Regions from separate parts of the Mumia spirodelae genome, predicted to be linked through region 2. Evidence: riboswitches for the same ligand, from Rfam matches in the RefSeq annotation. Region 2 holds a riboswitch; the other holds the start of a gene.
What was found. Region 2 has a riboswitch for thiamine pyrophosphate ahead of thiM (hydroxyethylthiazole kinase). Riboswitches for the same ligand answer to the same signal wherever they lie in the genome.

Region 1: another riboswitch for thiamine pyrophosphate. It lies ahead of ACQSSQ_RS14415 (ECF transporter S component); the one in region 2 lies ahead of thiM (hydroxyethylthiazole kinase).

What each region holds. Positions count from the first base shown of each region.
Region 1 is NZ_JBODSD010000002.1:1,056,358-1,063,152, forward strand. It holds gene ACQSSQ_RS14405 (energy-coupling factor transporter transmembrane component T family protein) at 1-81, opposite strand, end outside; gene ACQSSQ_RS14410 (ABC transporter ATP-binding protein) at 78-1,589, opposite strand; gene ACQSSQ_RS14415 (ECF transporter S component) at 1,586-2,224, opposite strand; TPP riboswitch at 2,214-2,334, opposite strand; gene ACQSSQ_RS14420 (ankyrin repeat domain-containing protein) at 2,351-2,731, opposite strand; gene ACQSSQ_RS14425 (GDSL-type esterase/lipase family protein) at 2,742-3,461, opposite strand; gene ACQSSQ_RS14430 (cupin domain-containing protein) at 3,545-3,889, opposite strand; gene ACQSSQ_RS14435 (ABC transporter permease) at 3,895-4,764, opposite strand; gene ACQSSQ_RS14440 (ABC transporter permease) at 4,761-5,669, opposite strand; gene ACQSSQ_RS14445 (polyamine ABC transporter substrate-binding protein) at 5,666-6,795, opposite strand, start outside.
Region 2 is NZ_JBODSD010000004.1:427,141-433,935, reverse strand. It holds gene ACQSSQ_RS19970 (acetolactate synthase large subunit) at 1-568, shown strand, start outside; gene ilvN (acetolactate synthase small subunit) at 574-1,110, shown strand; gene ilvC (ketol-acid reductoisomerase) at 1,192-2,220, shown strand; TPP riboswitch at 2,595-2,686, shown strand; gene thiM (hydroxyethylthiazole kinase) at 2,675-3,466, shown strand; gene thiE (thiamine phosphate synthase) at 3,466-4,134, shown strand; gene thiD (bifunctional hydroxymethylpyrimidine kinase/phosphomethylpyrimidine kinase) at 4,131-4,934, shown strand; gene ACQSSQ_RS19940 (TenA family protein) at 4,940-5,659, shown strand; gene yczR (MocR-like transcription factor YczR) at 5,656-6,795, opposite strand, start outside.

The DNA of each region.
Region 1 (6,795 bases), on a different contig from region 2:
GACCGCGAGCGACGCGACGATGGCCAGGGTCCCGACGGCGAGGAGGACCAGCGGGTTCGCGTCCGGGACGATCCGCCTCATCGCGGCTCCTCGGCAGGCGCGGCTACGGCGACGCGTCCGCCGTCGAGACGGACGACGCGGTCGGCGAGCGCGGCCAGGTCGTCGTCGTGGCTCGCGGCGGCGACGGTGGCTCCGGCCCGCGCGGCCGCCCGCATCCACCCGGCGACCGCCGCCCAGGTCCCCCGGTCCTGACCGACCGTCGGCTCGTCGAGCAGCAGCACGGGAGGCCGGTGCGCGAGCGCCGCGCCGAGCGCGAGCCGTCGCTGCTCGCCGCCGGAGAGCCGGTACGGGTTCGCGTCGGCGAGGTGGTCCAGCCCGAGGTGCGCGAGCACCGCGTCGACGTCGACCGTCGCGCCGACACGGTGCGCCGTCGCCGCGACCTCGTCCCGGACCCGCGTGGTGAGGAACCCGTGCTCGGGGTTCTGGGGGACCCACCCGAGCAGCGGGGCGAGCTCGCGCGAGCGCAGCGACCACATCGACACACGATTCGCCGCCCCACGCCTTCGGCGGCGCCCGGAGCCGCGGAATCGTCGGTCCCCGTGGTCGCCCGTGATCGCGACCTCGCCTGCGGTCGGACGCCGCAGCCCACCAAATGCCGCGAGCAGCGTCGACTTCCCCGCACCGCTCGGACCGCCGAGGAGCGTGACCTCGTGCGGGACCAGCGACGCCTCCACGTCGCGCAGCGCCGGGCTCACGGTGGCTCCGCGGATGTCGCTGCGCCGCAGGTCGACGCTGAGCGCGACCGCGTCCAGCTGCGGAGCCGGACCGTCGGGCTGCACCAGCGCCTCGGGCGGCTCGACCGGCTCGGGGGCCTTCACCCCCGGCATCCAGACCCCGGCAGCCGTGAGCTCGCCGCTCAGCGCGCGGACGAACTTCGCGGGGTCGGTGTCGGCCACCACCGCCCCGTCGCGCCCGAGCACGACGACGCGGTCGACGTGGGCGAGCCACGGCTCGAGCCGGTGCTCGACGACGACCAGCGTCGCTCCGGTCGCGGCGACGACGTCGGCCACGCACCGGCGGACCGCGTCGGCGTTGACGTCGTCGAGCATCGACGTCGGCTCGTCGAGGAGGAGCAGGTCGGCCCGCGACGCGACCACGCCGGCAAGGGCGAGCCGCTGCAGCTCGCCACCGGAGAGCGCCGACGTCGCGTGGCCGGTGCCGTACGGGAGGCGCACGGCGTCCAGCGCCTCGCGCACGCGGGGCCAGATCTCCTCCCGCGGGACGTGCGCGTTCTCCAGCCCGAAGGCGACGTCGCGCCCGACCCGCTCGGCGACGACCGCGTCGCCCGGGTTCTGCAGGAGCAGCCCGACCCGTCCCTCGGCCCACACCTCGCCGAGCACGTCGCCGTCTCCGGTCGAGGCGAGCACGCCGGCGGCGGCGCGGAGAACCGTCGACTTGCCCGCGCCGGACGGTCCCGCGAGCAGCACGCGCTCGCCGGGCTCGACGCGCAGGTCGAGCCCGGCAACGACGGGCTCACGACGTCCGAGCGGGCGCCAGCCGAAGCCTCGGAGGGTGAAGGAGCCGGTCACGCCCGCGAGGCGTCGCGCGAGGGCGACGCCGCACGGTCGTGGTGCTCGCGCCCGGGTCCGAACGCGTCGAGCGCGCCGGTCGACGCGAGCCCCCGGACGAGGGCCCAGCCGCCGGCCCCGGCCACGACGGCACCGGACACGACGTAGAACGCGAGGTAGACGAGCTGGTAGCCGAACGACCAGTCCGCGTAGTAGGCGAACCACTCGTAGACGGCCTCCGCCGCCCCGGCGAGCGCACCGGCCGCCGCGGCCGCGACGACGCCCCACCGCCGGTAGAGCAGCAGCGCGAACACGAGCTCGGCCCCGGCGCCCTGGATGAGCCCCGAGACGACGACCGACATCCCCCACTGGTTGCCCAGCAGGGCGGACACGACGGCGGCGACGAGCTCGGTGCCCAGGGCGGCCCCCGGCTTGCGGACGACGAGGCCGCCCACGACCCCGCCGATCAGCCAGACGCCGGAGATCAGGCCGGCGCTCGGGGGGAACGTGAACAGCGCCGTGCCGCTGACCACGGCGAAGAGCTGGTTCCAGCCCCAGAAGACGACGCCGATCGCGACGCCGAGCATCGCCACCGTGACGAGGTCGATGGTGCGGTAGCGGGTCGTGGACGTGGTTGGACGGATGGCAGCAGCCATGATGACTCCCTTCGCCGGTGCTAACCGGAGCAGGTTCGGAGGGTCTGCGGCTCTTCCGCACTCTCAGCGCGCTGTGCCGTCCGGCACCGTGCGCTCCCCTGTCGTTCTCCCGACTCTATCCCGCCGTCAGGTGAGCAGGCTCTCCCGCCCGAACATCGCTGCGGTGGCCCGCGCGGACGGCGTCCCGATGTCGGGGTCGGCACCGGCGCCGAGGAGCACCGAGACCACGAGCTCCTCGGCCTTGAAGATCGCCCCCGCCAGCGCGCCCTGCCCGCGGTCGTTGAGCCGGTTCGGGTCGGCCCCGGCGTCCACGAGGCGCTGCACGATGTCGGCGTGACCGTGGTAGGCGGCGAGCAGGAGGAGCGTGTTGCCGGCGTCGTCGGTGAGGTCGACCGGGACCCCCGCCTCGACCTGGGCCATCAACGTGTCGGCGTCGCCGTCGCGCGCCATGTCGAACAGCCGTTGCTCGGGCGCGACGGCCTCGGGATCGGGCTGGCTCTCGCTCATGAGGGTGACCTTACCCGGCCAGCTCCGCCAGGCTCCGGGCCACGAAGTCACCGAGCTCGCGGTGGCCGTCGAGGGTGAGGTGCAGTCCGTCCTCGAGGTAGTCGAGGTCGAGCCCGACGGTCGAGACGTACGCGGCGCCGGCCTCGCTCGCCAGGGTGGCCAGCACGGCGTCCACCCGCCGGGCGCCCGCCTCGCGAGCCGGCGCGGCGGCCGGTCCGACCACGACGACCGGCGGCCCTTGGACCGCGCGCATCACCCGGGCGAACCCGGCCCGCAGCGCGGCGTCGGACTGGTCCACGTCGTTGAGGCCGCCCTCCACGAGCACGAGGTCGGCACCTGCCGCCACCGCCCGCGGCGCCCGCGCGGCGAACCACGCGCCGGAGCACGGGCTCGCGTGCCGGCTGAAGCCGGAGCCGGAGAACGCGTCGACGTGGACGCGACCGTCCAGCCGCGACGTCCACGAGCGGCCGGGGTCGTCGAGCCCGAGGCCGGCGGCCCACGAGTCGCCGATCACGACGAGGTCCTGCCCGGTCTTCGCGACCGGTGCGGCACGGCGCGCCTGCGACGCGGCGGCGAAGCTCGCGCAGCGCTCTCCCTCGGCGCCGCTCGCGTCGCCACCGATCTCGACGACGAGCGCGACGGCGACCAGCGCGAGGACCAGCGCCGCGGCGAGACGGGTACGCCGACGCGTGTCGAGCACGCGCAGCCGGGGCGCCCCTGGGATCCTCACCGGACCATGGTCGCCCGCAGACGCGCGCCGTACGAACGAATTCGGAGGAATCGTCCCGTCCGATGCCGATTCGTGACGCAGGGCTACGCCACGTAGACCTTCCGGAGCGTCTCGCGGACCTCCCACACCGTCCGGTCGCCCGCGTGCAGGCGCACGGCGACGCCCGGACCGAGGACGAGCGTGCTGCCGTCGTCGAACCGCACCGTCGCGTCGCCGGAGAGCACCACGAACACCTCGTCCACCTCGGTGTCGCGCACGGTCCCCGTGGTGATCTCCCAGAGGCCGACCTCGGTGTCGCCGAGGGTCGAGAGCGTGCGGGATGCGACCGACGGTGTCCCGGCCACGACGTCCGCCGGGTCGAGCTCGCCCGCGTCGAGCGGGTGCGTGCCGACGTCGCCCGACAGCAGCCTGTCCTGTGCGCGCGTCACCGGTCTCACCCGCCCGTGAAGGTCGAGGCGACGGCGGCGTTGTCGTCGCCGGAGCGCCGGAGCACCGCCCACACCACGGCGAGCGCGGCCAGCGTCAGGAGGAGCAGCACCGTCGACACCGCGGCAATCTCCGGGCGCAGGCCGACCTTGAGCGAGCCGAAGACGTAGACCGGCCACGGCGTGTAGCCCGGCACCTGGACGAACGACGCCACGATGGTGTTGTCGAGGCTGAGCGTGAACGCCATCAGGGCGCCGGCGAAGATGCCCGGCCACGCCAGCGGCAGCGTGACCTGACGGAACCTGTTCCACGGGGTCGCGTACAGGTCGGCCGCCGCCTCCTCGATCTGCTCGTCCATGCCCCGCATCCGCGCCCGCACGATGAACGTGACCACCGCGAGCGCGAGCGACGTGTGCACGATCACGAGCCGCACCATGCCGTTGTTGACGACCGCGACGCCGCCGTCGGTCCCCAGCGTGACGAGCCACGGCAGGATCGAGATGCCGTCGATGACCTCCGGCGTGATCAGCGTGACCGCGAGCAGCGCCGTCAGCAGCGCCGCCCAGCGTGCGCCGGGACGGGCTCGGGCGAGCGCGACGCCGCCGACCGTCCCGAGCACGGTGGACACCAGCGACGCGAGTACGCCCGCGACCAGCGACGTACGGACGGCGTCACCGATGACGGGGTTGTTCCAGGCCCGCGTGTACGCGTCGAACCCGAAGCTGTCCCACGCCCCGAGCAGCCGCCCGGTGTTGAACGAGTAGACGACGATCACCAGGATCGGCAGGAAGAGGAACACGAAGACGAGCACGCCCAGCACCGCGAGCGCGACGTTCACGGGATCGCGGCGCTGCCGCGTACGACGGACGGTGCTCACGGCGTCACCTCCAGGTCCAGGTGGCGGGCTCGTCGGACGATCGTCCGGACGAGGAGGAACACCGCTGCGGCGAGCACGACCGTCAGGAGCACGAACGCCATCAGCGTCACCGCCATCGCCGCCCCGAGCGCCCAGTTCTGGGCCGAGGTGAACTGGCGTGCGACGACCTGGCCGATCATCGTCCCGCGCGCACCGCCGAGCACCGATGCCGTGAGGTAGTCGCCCATCAGCGGGATGAACACCAGGAGGCATCCCGACGCGATCCCGGGGAGCGCGTCGGGGACGGTGACCGAGAAGAACGTCCTCCACCGTCCGGCCCCGAGGTCGCGGCTCGCCTCCCGCTGGCTCGGGTCGAGCCGCTCGAACACGACGTAGAGCGGCAGGATCATCAGCGGCAGGTAGTTGTAGACGACGCCGAGCTGGACCGCCCCGCGTGTGTAGAGGACGTCGAGCGGTCCGTTCAGGACGCCGAGCCACTGGAGCGCGTCCGAGGCCATGCCGTTCGGCGACAGGATGATCTGCCAGCCGAGGGTCCGGACCAGGAAGTTCGTCCAGAACGGCACGAGCACGAGCGCCAGCAGGAGCGGGCGCCATCGCGGGTCGACCTTGACCGCCATCCAGTACGCGAACGGGACGCCCAGAAGCAGGCACAGCAGCGTGCCGGTCCCGGCGATCCGCAGCGTCGCCCAGAAGGTCGACATGAAGACGCCGTCGAGCACCTCGCCGTACCGGTCGAACGAGAGCTGGTCGGTCGAGACCGCGGTGAAGAGGTCGGGCTTGTAGCCGAAGGAGTACCAGACGACGAGAGCGAGCGGCGTGAACACGAAGAACGCCAGCCATGCCCACACCGGAAAGGAGAGCCAGGCGCTGGTCGCGCGGGGACGGAGTCGGGACAACGCCGTCACCCCGCCTTCGCCTGGACCTGCTCGAGGATCGCGGTCAGGCGGTCCTGCGCGTCGGTCAGCTCGGCCGGCGTGAGCCGCGAGACCACGTCGTCCGGAGGGAAGATCAGGTCGAGCATCTCCAGCTCCCACTCCTCGGCGAGCGCCCGCTGGCCGGTGATCCCGGTCGGGTAGCCGTTCCAGTCCACCTCGCCGATGGCGGTCTCGGGGTCGAGCATGAAGTCGATGAACGCGTGGGCGGCGTCGACGTGCTGCGCGCCGCGCGCGATCGCCCAGGTGTCGACCCACAGGTTCGCGGTCGGCGTCGGGTAGACGAAGCGCCACCGGTCGGGCTCGTCGGACTCGGTGAAGGCGAGCCGCGCGTCGCCGTTGTACATCTGCAGCAGCGCGAGCTCGTTCTGGACGATGCTCTGCGTCGGTGCCGAGTTGAATGCGCGCACGTGCGGGGCGAGCTCGGTCGTCAGGTACCCCTCCGCCGCGTCGAGCGCCTTCGGGTCGGTCGTGTTCGGGTCGATCCCCTCCGCGCCGAAGTAGATCGACGACACCTCCCACGGGTCGTCGAGGAGCGACACGGAGCCGCTCGCCTGGCCGGCGGCCACGTCGAGGAAGTCGCGCCAGGAGCGGGGACTCCCGTCGATCTTGGTCGTGTCGTACGCGAAGCCGGTCGTCCCCCAGGCCTTCGGGACCGCGTGGGTGTTGCCCGGGTCCCAGGGCTGGTTGGTGAACGCCTTCTCGAGATGGGCGATGTTGGGCACCAGGCTGTGGTCCAGCGGAGACAGGAGGTCGTTCGCCACCATCATCGGGACGAACTGGCCGGACGGGACGAGCACGTCGTACCCGCTGGTCCCGCGGCTCGCGCCGATCTTGGCGATCATCTCCTCGTTGGAGGCGAAGCTGTCGACCTGGACGGTGATGTCGTGGGCGTCGCGGAACGCGCGGATGTTGTCCGGGCTCTCGTAGTCGCCCCACGAGTAGACGTTGAGGCGGTCCTCGAGCGCGCCGTCGGGCTTCGCGGTGCTCGCCATCGTGCGGCTGCCACCGCAGCCGAGCAGCGTCGCGGTCCCGATCGCCGCGAAGCCCCCGAGCAGCGCGCGCCTGCTGATCCGTCCCGCCTCGGCGCGCGGCGCGA
Region 2 (6,795 bases):
GCACCAGATGTGGGCCGCCAACTTCATCGGGCACGAGCGCCCCGCGCGCTGGATCAACTCCGGCGGCATGGGGACGATGGGCTTCTCCGTCCCGGCGGCGATGGGAGCGCAGGTCGCCCGGGCCGGCGAGGTCGTGTGGGCGATCGACGGTGACGGGTGCTTCCAGATGACCAACCAGGAGCTCGCGACGTGCGCGCTCGAGGGTATCCCGATCAAGGTCGCCGTCATCAACAACTCGTCGCTGGGCATGGTCCGGCAGTGGCAGACGCTCTTCTACGAGGGCCGCTACTCCAACACCGACCTGCAGACCGGCGCCGACGCCGCCCGCATCCCCGACTTCGTGAAGCTCGCCGACGCGTACGGGTGCGTGGGCCTGCGCTGCGAGCGCGCGGAGGACCTCGACGACGTCATCGAGAAGGCGATGTCGATCACCGACGTCCCGGTCGTCATCGACTTCGTGGTGCACCGTGACGCGATGGTGTGGCCGATGGTCCCCGCCGGAGTCAGCAACGACATGATCCAGATCGCGCGCGACATGGCGCCCGACTTCGGCGACGAGGAGCTGTAAGCCGCATGAGCAAGCACACCCTGTCCGTCCTGGTCGAGAACACCCCCGGTGTCCTCGCCCGCGTCGCGAGCCTCTTCATGCGCCGCGGCTTCAACATCGACTCGCTCGCGGTCGGCCAGACGGAGATCCCCGAGATCTCGCGGATGACGATCGTGGTGAACGTCGACGAGCTCCCGCTCGAGCAGGTCACCAAGCAGCTCAACAAGCTCGTCAACGTCCTCAAGATCGTCGAGCTCGAGCCGGCCAGCGCGGTCGAGCGCGAGCTGATGCTGATCAAGGTCCGTGCCGACTCCCAGACCCGCGGGCAGGTCCTCGAGACCGTCCAGCTGTTCCGGGCGAAGGTCGTCGACGTCGCGGTCGACGCGGTGACGATCGAGGCCACCGGCGACCCCGGCAAGCTCGGGGCGATGCTGCGGGTGCTCGAGCCGTTCGGGATCCGCGAGATCGCCCAGTCCGGACGTGTCGCGATCGGACGCGGCGGGCGGTCGATCACCGACCGGACGCTGCGATCGGTCCCCGGCGCATCCACCCAGACCGCCTGAGCGTACGGTCGAACACGGCCGCACGCCCCACCCAACGGCACCACACCGGTGCCACTCGGCACCACGAGAAGGAGTAACCCCGTGCCTGAGCTGTTCTATGACGACGACGCCGACCTGAGCGTCATCCAGGGCCGCAGCGTGGCCGTCCTCGGCTACGGCAGCCAGGGCCACGCCCACGCGCTGTCGCTGCGTGACTCGGGCGTCGACGTCCGCGTCGGCCTCCCCGAGGGCTCGAAGAGCCGCGCGAAGGCCGAGAACGAGGGCCTTCGGGTGCTCACCCCGGCCGAGGCGTGCGCCGAGGCCGACGTCATCGTCGTCCTCGCTCCGGACCCGGCGCAGCGCAGCCTGTACGCCGAGGCGATCGAGCCCAACCTCAACGACGGCGACGCCCTGATCTTCGGGCACGGCTTCAACATCCGCTACGGCTACGTGAAGCCGCCGGCCGGTGTCGACGTCGCGATGATCGCGCCGAAGGGCCCGGGTCACCTGGTGCGTCGTGAGTACGTCGAGGGTCGCGGCGTGCCGGTGCTCGTCGCGGTCGAGCAGGACGCGACCGGCAACGCGTGGGCGCTCGCGCTCTCGTACGCGAAGGCGATCGGCGGCCTGCGTGCCGGCGGCATCAAGACGACCTTCACCGAGGAGACCGAGACCGACCTGTTCGGTGAGCAGGCCGTCCTCTGCGGTGGCGTGTCGGCGCTCGTCCAGGCGGGCTTCGAGACGCTGACCGAGGCCGGCTACCAGCCGGAGGTCGCGTACTTCGAGTGCCTCCACGAGCTGAAGCTGATCGTCGACCTCATGTACGAGGGTGGCATCGCCAAGCAGCGCTGGTCGGTGTCCGACACCGCCGAGTACGGCGACTACGTCTCCGGCCCGCGGGTCGTGGACGCGCGTGTCAAGGAGAACATGCAGGCCGTCCTCGCCGACATCCAGAACGGCGCGTTCGCCGAGCGCTTCATCGCCGACCAGGACGCCGGTGCGCCGGAGTTCAAGAAGCTGCGCGCCGAGGGCGAGCAGCACCCGATCGAGGCGACCGGCCGCGAGCTGCGCAAGCTCATGGCGTGGGTGAAGAGCTCGGACGACGACTACACCGAGGGCACGGCAGCGCGGTAGCGCTCGTCGGTAGGGCGCGGTAGCGCCACGTCGGTAGGGCGCGGTAGCGCTCGTCGGTAGGGCGCGGTAGCGCTCGGCTCCCGCAGCGGCGGTGAGCCTGGTCCCACGCGAGGTGATCGCGAGGGGACCGGGCTCACCGCCGTCGTCGTTCTCGGGGGCGCGGCAGGTCTCCGGGGTAGATGAGCCGCGCGAGCCAGCGGCGGGAGGCGAGGTAGACCTCGCGCGTACCTCCGCGGCGCCAGGCACGACGGACGCGACGAGCCGGTTCCATTCGTAACCCTCGGGGGAAGGGGACGGGTGGGCTGCCCGCACCGTACCGGGCACGGCGCCACCTGCGGAAGGGGTTCGGCGGCACTCTGTTATCGTCACCAGCAGTTGAGAGGCCGGGGTGCCCACGAGGCTGAGAACACACCCGCCGAACCTGATCCGGGTCATACCGGCGAGAGGGAGCCTGATGCTCGAACCACGCACTGCTGTCCACGTCCACGACCAGCTCAGGGCGTCCGGCCCGCTGGTCCAGGTGATCACGAACTACGTGTCGATGGACATCGCCGCCAACCTGCTGAACGCCGCGGGTGCGTCGCCCGCGATGGTGCACGACGCTCGCGAGGCGGGGGAGTTCGCCGGCATCGCGCAGGCGGTCGTCGCGAACATCGGCACCTTGTCCCCGCCGTGGGTGGAGGGGATGCTGGCGGCCGTCGACGTCGCCGCGGCCTCCGGAAAGCCGTGGATCCTCGACCCGGTCGCGGTCGGCGCCACCTCGTACCGGCGCGACACGGTCGCGACGCTGATCGAGCGGCGGCCGACGGTCATCCGCGGGAACGCCAGCGAGATCCTCGCGATCGCGACGGCCACCGGCGCCGGTCGCGGCGTCGACGCCGACGCCGACACCGCCGAGGTGCGGACCGACGCCGAGGCGTTGGCCTCCAAGCTCGAGACCGTCGTCGCCATGACGGGGGCCGTGGACGTCGTCACCGACGGCACCCGCACCGCGGAGATCCGCGGCGGCGACGCCCGCGCTCCGATGATCACGGCGCTGGGCTGCTCGGCGAGCGCCCTGGTCGCCGCCGCCTGCGCCGTCCACGACGACGCGTTCGAGGCGTCCGCGAGCGCCCTGGCGATCCTCACCGCGGCGGTCGAGCAGGCGGCCCCGCTCGCCGAGGGTCCCGGGTCGCTGCGCTGGCGCCTCCTGGACGCCCTCTCGACGCTGTCCTCGGACGCCGTCGCCGCCGTCGTCTCCCGCTGATGTCCGGACGCCCGAGCGACCTGCGTCTCTACCTCGTCACGGGTGACGTGCCGAGGGAGGCCGACCTGGTCGACGTGGTGGCGGACGCGGTCGCCGGCGGCGTCACGACGGTCCAGCTGCGCGACAAGACGGCTTCGCGTGACGGTCTCGTCCGAATGGGGTCGCGTATCGTCGAGCGGATCGGCGGGACCGGCGCGACGTTCCTCGTCAACGACGACCTCGAGGTGGCGCGGGCGCTCCCCGGTGCGGGGCTCCACGTCGGGCCCGACGACCTCCATCCGGCCGACGTGCGCGCGGTGCTCGGCGACGACGTGGCGGTCGGCTGGTCGCTGCACGACCTGGCGCAGCTCGACGACGCGGCGGCGCTGGCGGCGTGCAGCTATCTCGCGGTCAGCCCGGTGTGGCCCACGCCGACGAAGACCGACACCACGGCGCCGTGGGGCCTGGACGGCGTACGCCGCCTGCGCGACGCGATCCCGGCCACCCTGCCGCTGGTCGCGATCGGTGGCATCAACGCGGACAACGCGGCGTCCGTCGTCGCCGCCGGAGCGGACGGGGTGTGCGTCGTGTCGGCGATCTGCTCGGCACCCGATCCGGGGGCCGCGGCGCGGAGGCTGCGTGCCCAGGTCGACACCGCACTCGCGGCCCGGACAGGAGGTTCCTCGTGAACAGCCTTCCCGTCATGCTCTCGATCGCGGGGTCCGACCCGTCGGGGGGAGCGGGCATCCAGGCCGACCTCAAGACGGCGGGCGCGCTCGGCGTGTACGGCGCTGCCGCGCTCACCGCCCTGACCGTCCAGAACACGCGTGGCGTCACCGGCATCCACGCCGTCCCGCCGTCGTTCGTGGCCGACCAGGTGCGCGCCGTGCTCGACGACCTCGACGTGGGCGCGATCAAGATCGGCATGCTCGGCACCGCCGACGTCGTGGGCGCCATCGCCGAGGTGCTCGCGCGGCACGACGTGCCGGTGGTCCTCGACCCGGTGATGGTGGCGACGTCGGGCGACCGGCTCGTGCCGGAGGACACGGTGGACGCGATCCGTACGACGCTGCTGCCGCTGGCGACCGTCATCACGCCCAACGTGCCCGAGGCAGCCGTGCTCGGCCGGGCGGAGCCGGCGAAGGACGCGGAGGCGCTGGAGGACGTCGCTCTCGGTCTGCGCGAGGTGGGCGCTGCCGCGGTGCTGGTGAAGGGCGGCCACCTCGGCGGTCCGGAGAGCGTCGACGTCCTGGCCGACGACGACGGTGTGCGCGTGTTCGCGGCGCCTCGGATCGACACCCCGAACACGCACGGCACCGGCTGCACGCTCTCGTCGGCGATCGCCTCGGGCATCGCGCTCGGGATGCCCCTGCGCGACGCGGTGGCGATGGCCAAGGACTTCCTCACCGGTGCGCTGCGCAGCGGCGCCGACCGTTCGGTGGGGCACGGGCACGGCCCGGTCGATCACCTGTGGAGGCAGCGAGGATGAGCACGGTGCGGACGAACGACGTGAGGACGACGGGCAGGAGCGCCTTCTCGGAGGCGGCGTGGGAGCACGTCGCGGACTGGTACGACGCGATCCTCGCGCACCCCTTCGTCGCCGGTCTCGCCGACGGCTCGTTGCCGCAGGGGGTCTTCGCTCGGTATCTGCTCGACGACGCGCACTACCTGTCGCGCTACGCGAGCACGCTGGCGATGCTGTCGGCCCGCGCGGGCGACCCGGCGCTGGCCGCGGAGCTGGCCGGGGCGGCTGCGGAGGCCGTGCAGGCCGAGCGGCTGCTGCACCAGGGATTCCTCGCGCCGCTCGGCATCGACCCGGACGCCCCTGACGCGCCGGAGCCCACGCCGACCTGCCGGGCGTACGCGGGGAGCCTGCTGGCCGACGCCGCGTACGCGCCGGTCGAGGTCGGGGTCGCCGGCGTGCTGCCGTGCTTCCGCGTCTATCTCGAGGTCGGCAAGGCGGTGGCGCTGCGGGCCGACGATGCCGCGCACCCGTACCGCGCCTGGATCGACACCTACTCCGACCCGGCCTTCGACGCCGCGGTCACGCGGATGGAGGAGTGGACCGACCGCCTCGCGGAGGGCGTCACCGACGCACGTCGCGGAGACATGCTCGCGGCGTACGAGCGGGCGACGCGGTTCGAGTGGATGTTCTGGGACGCGTCGTGGCGTGGCGAGACCTGGCCGGAGGTCTCGGGGTCCGGCCCGCGCTAGGCCGTGAGCGCGGGACGCCGGCGCGACGTCGACGGCGCGGCGCGGCCCGCGAGCACCGTCTCCCACGCGAGGGCGAGCCGGTCGACGGCGTCGGCGAGGTGCTCGGCGCTGCGGGCGTACGGCAGGCGCAGCGAGGTCTCGCCGCCCCCGTCGGGGAAGAACCGCGGACCCGCGGTGAGGAGGAGGTCGTGCGACTCCGCGGCGACCGCGAGCCGGCTCGACGCCCGCGCGGGCAGCCGGATCCACAGCGACAGCCCGCCGACGGGGGAGTTGAGGCTCCAGTCGGGGAGTCGCTCGCGCAGCGCCGCCACGAGCTCCTCACGGCGGTCGCGCAGGCGTGCACGGCGCCCGTCGAGCACCTCCTCGCGCACCCGCAGCAGCTCGGCGACGGCGAGCTGCTCGAGGACCGGCGTGCCGATGTCGAACGTCTCCCGGGCGGCGACGAGGCGCGGGACGACCGCGTGCGGGGCGCGGATCCAGCCGATCCGCAGGCCGCCCCAGAACGTCTTGCTGGCCGATCCCAGCGTGACCGCGCCCGGGTGGTGCGCCGCCAGCGGGACCGGCATCGCGCGCTCGTCGACGTCGAGCGCGAGCTCGGCCATCGTCTCGTCGACGATCGGCGTCGTGGTCGACCGGCGCAGGATCGACGCGACGTCCTGGCGGGTGACGTCGTCCATCAGCGTGCCGGTCGGGTTGTGGAAGTCGGGGATCAGGTACGCCCACGCGATCGGCGCCGCCCGCACGGAGGCGGCGAGCGCGTCGAGATCGAGCCGGCGTCCGTCGTGCGGGACACCGAGGACCCGCAGGCCGTTGCGGCGCAGCGCGTCGATAGCGTTCGGGTAGGTGGGGCTCTCGACCGCGACCCGGTCTCCGCGCGCTGCGAGCGTCCGCGCCACGAGGGTGAGTGCGGACTGCGCGCCGGACGTCACGATGATCTGGTCAGGGTCGGTCGGGAGCCCGCGCTCGACGTAGCGCTGCGCGACCAGCTCGCGCAGCACGGGCACGCCCGCCGTCTCGTACCCGGTCTCGGTGAGGTGCTCCGGCAGCTGCTCGAGCGCGCGCCCGTACGCGAGACCCACGCCCGGGGCCGCGTGCCCGGCGGCGATCGTCCAGCCGACCATCGTGGAGCCCGGCTG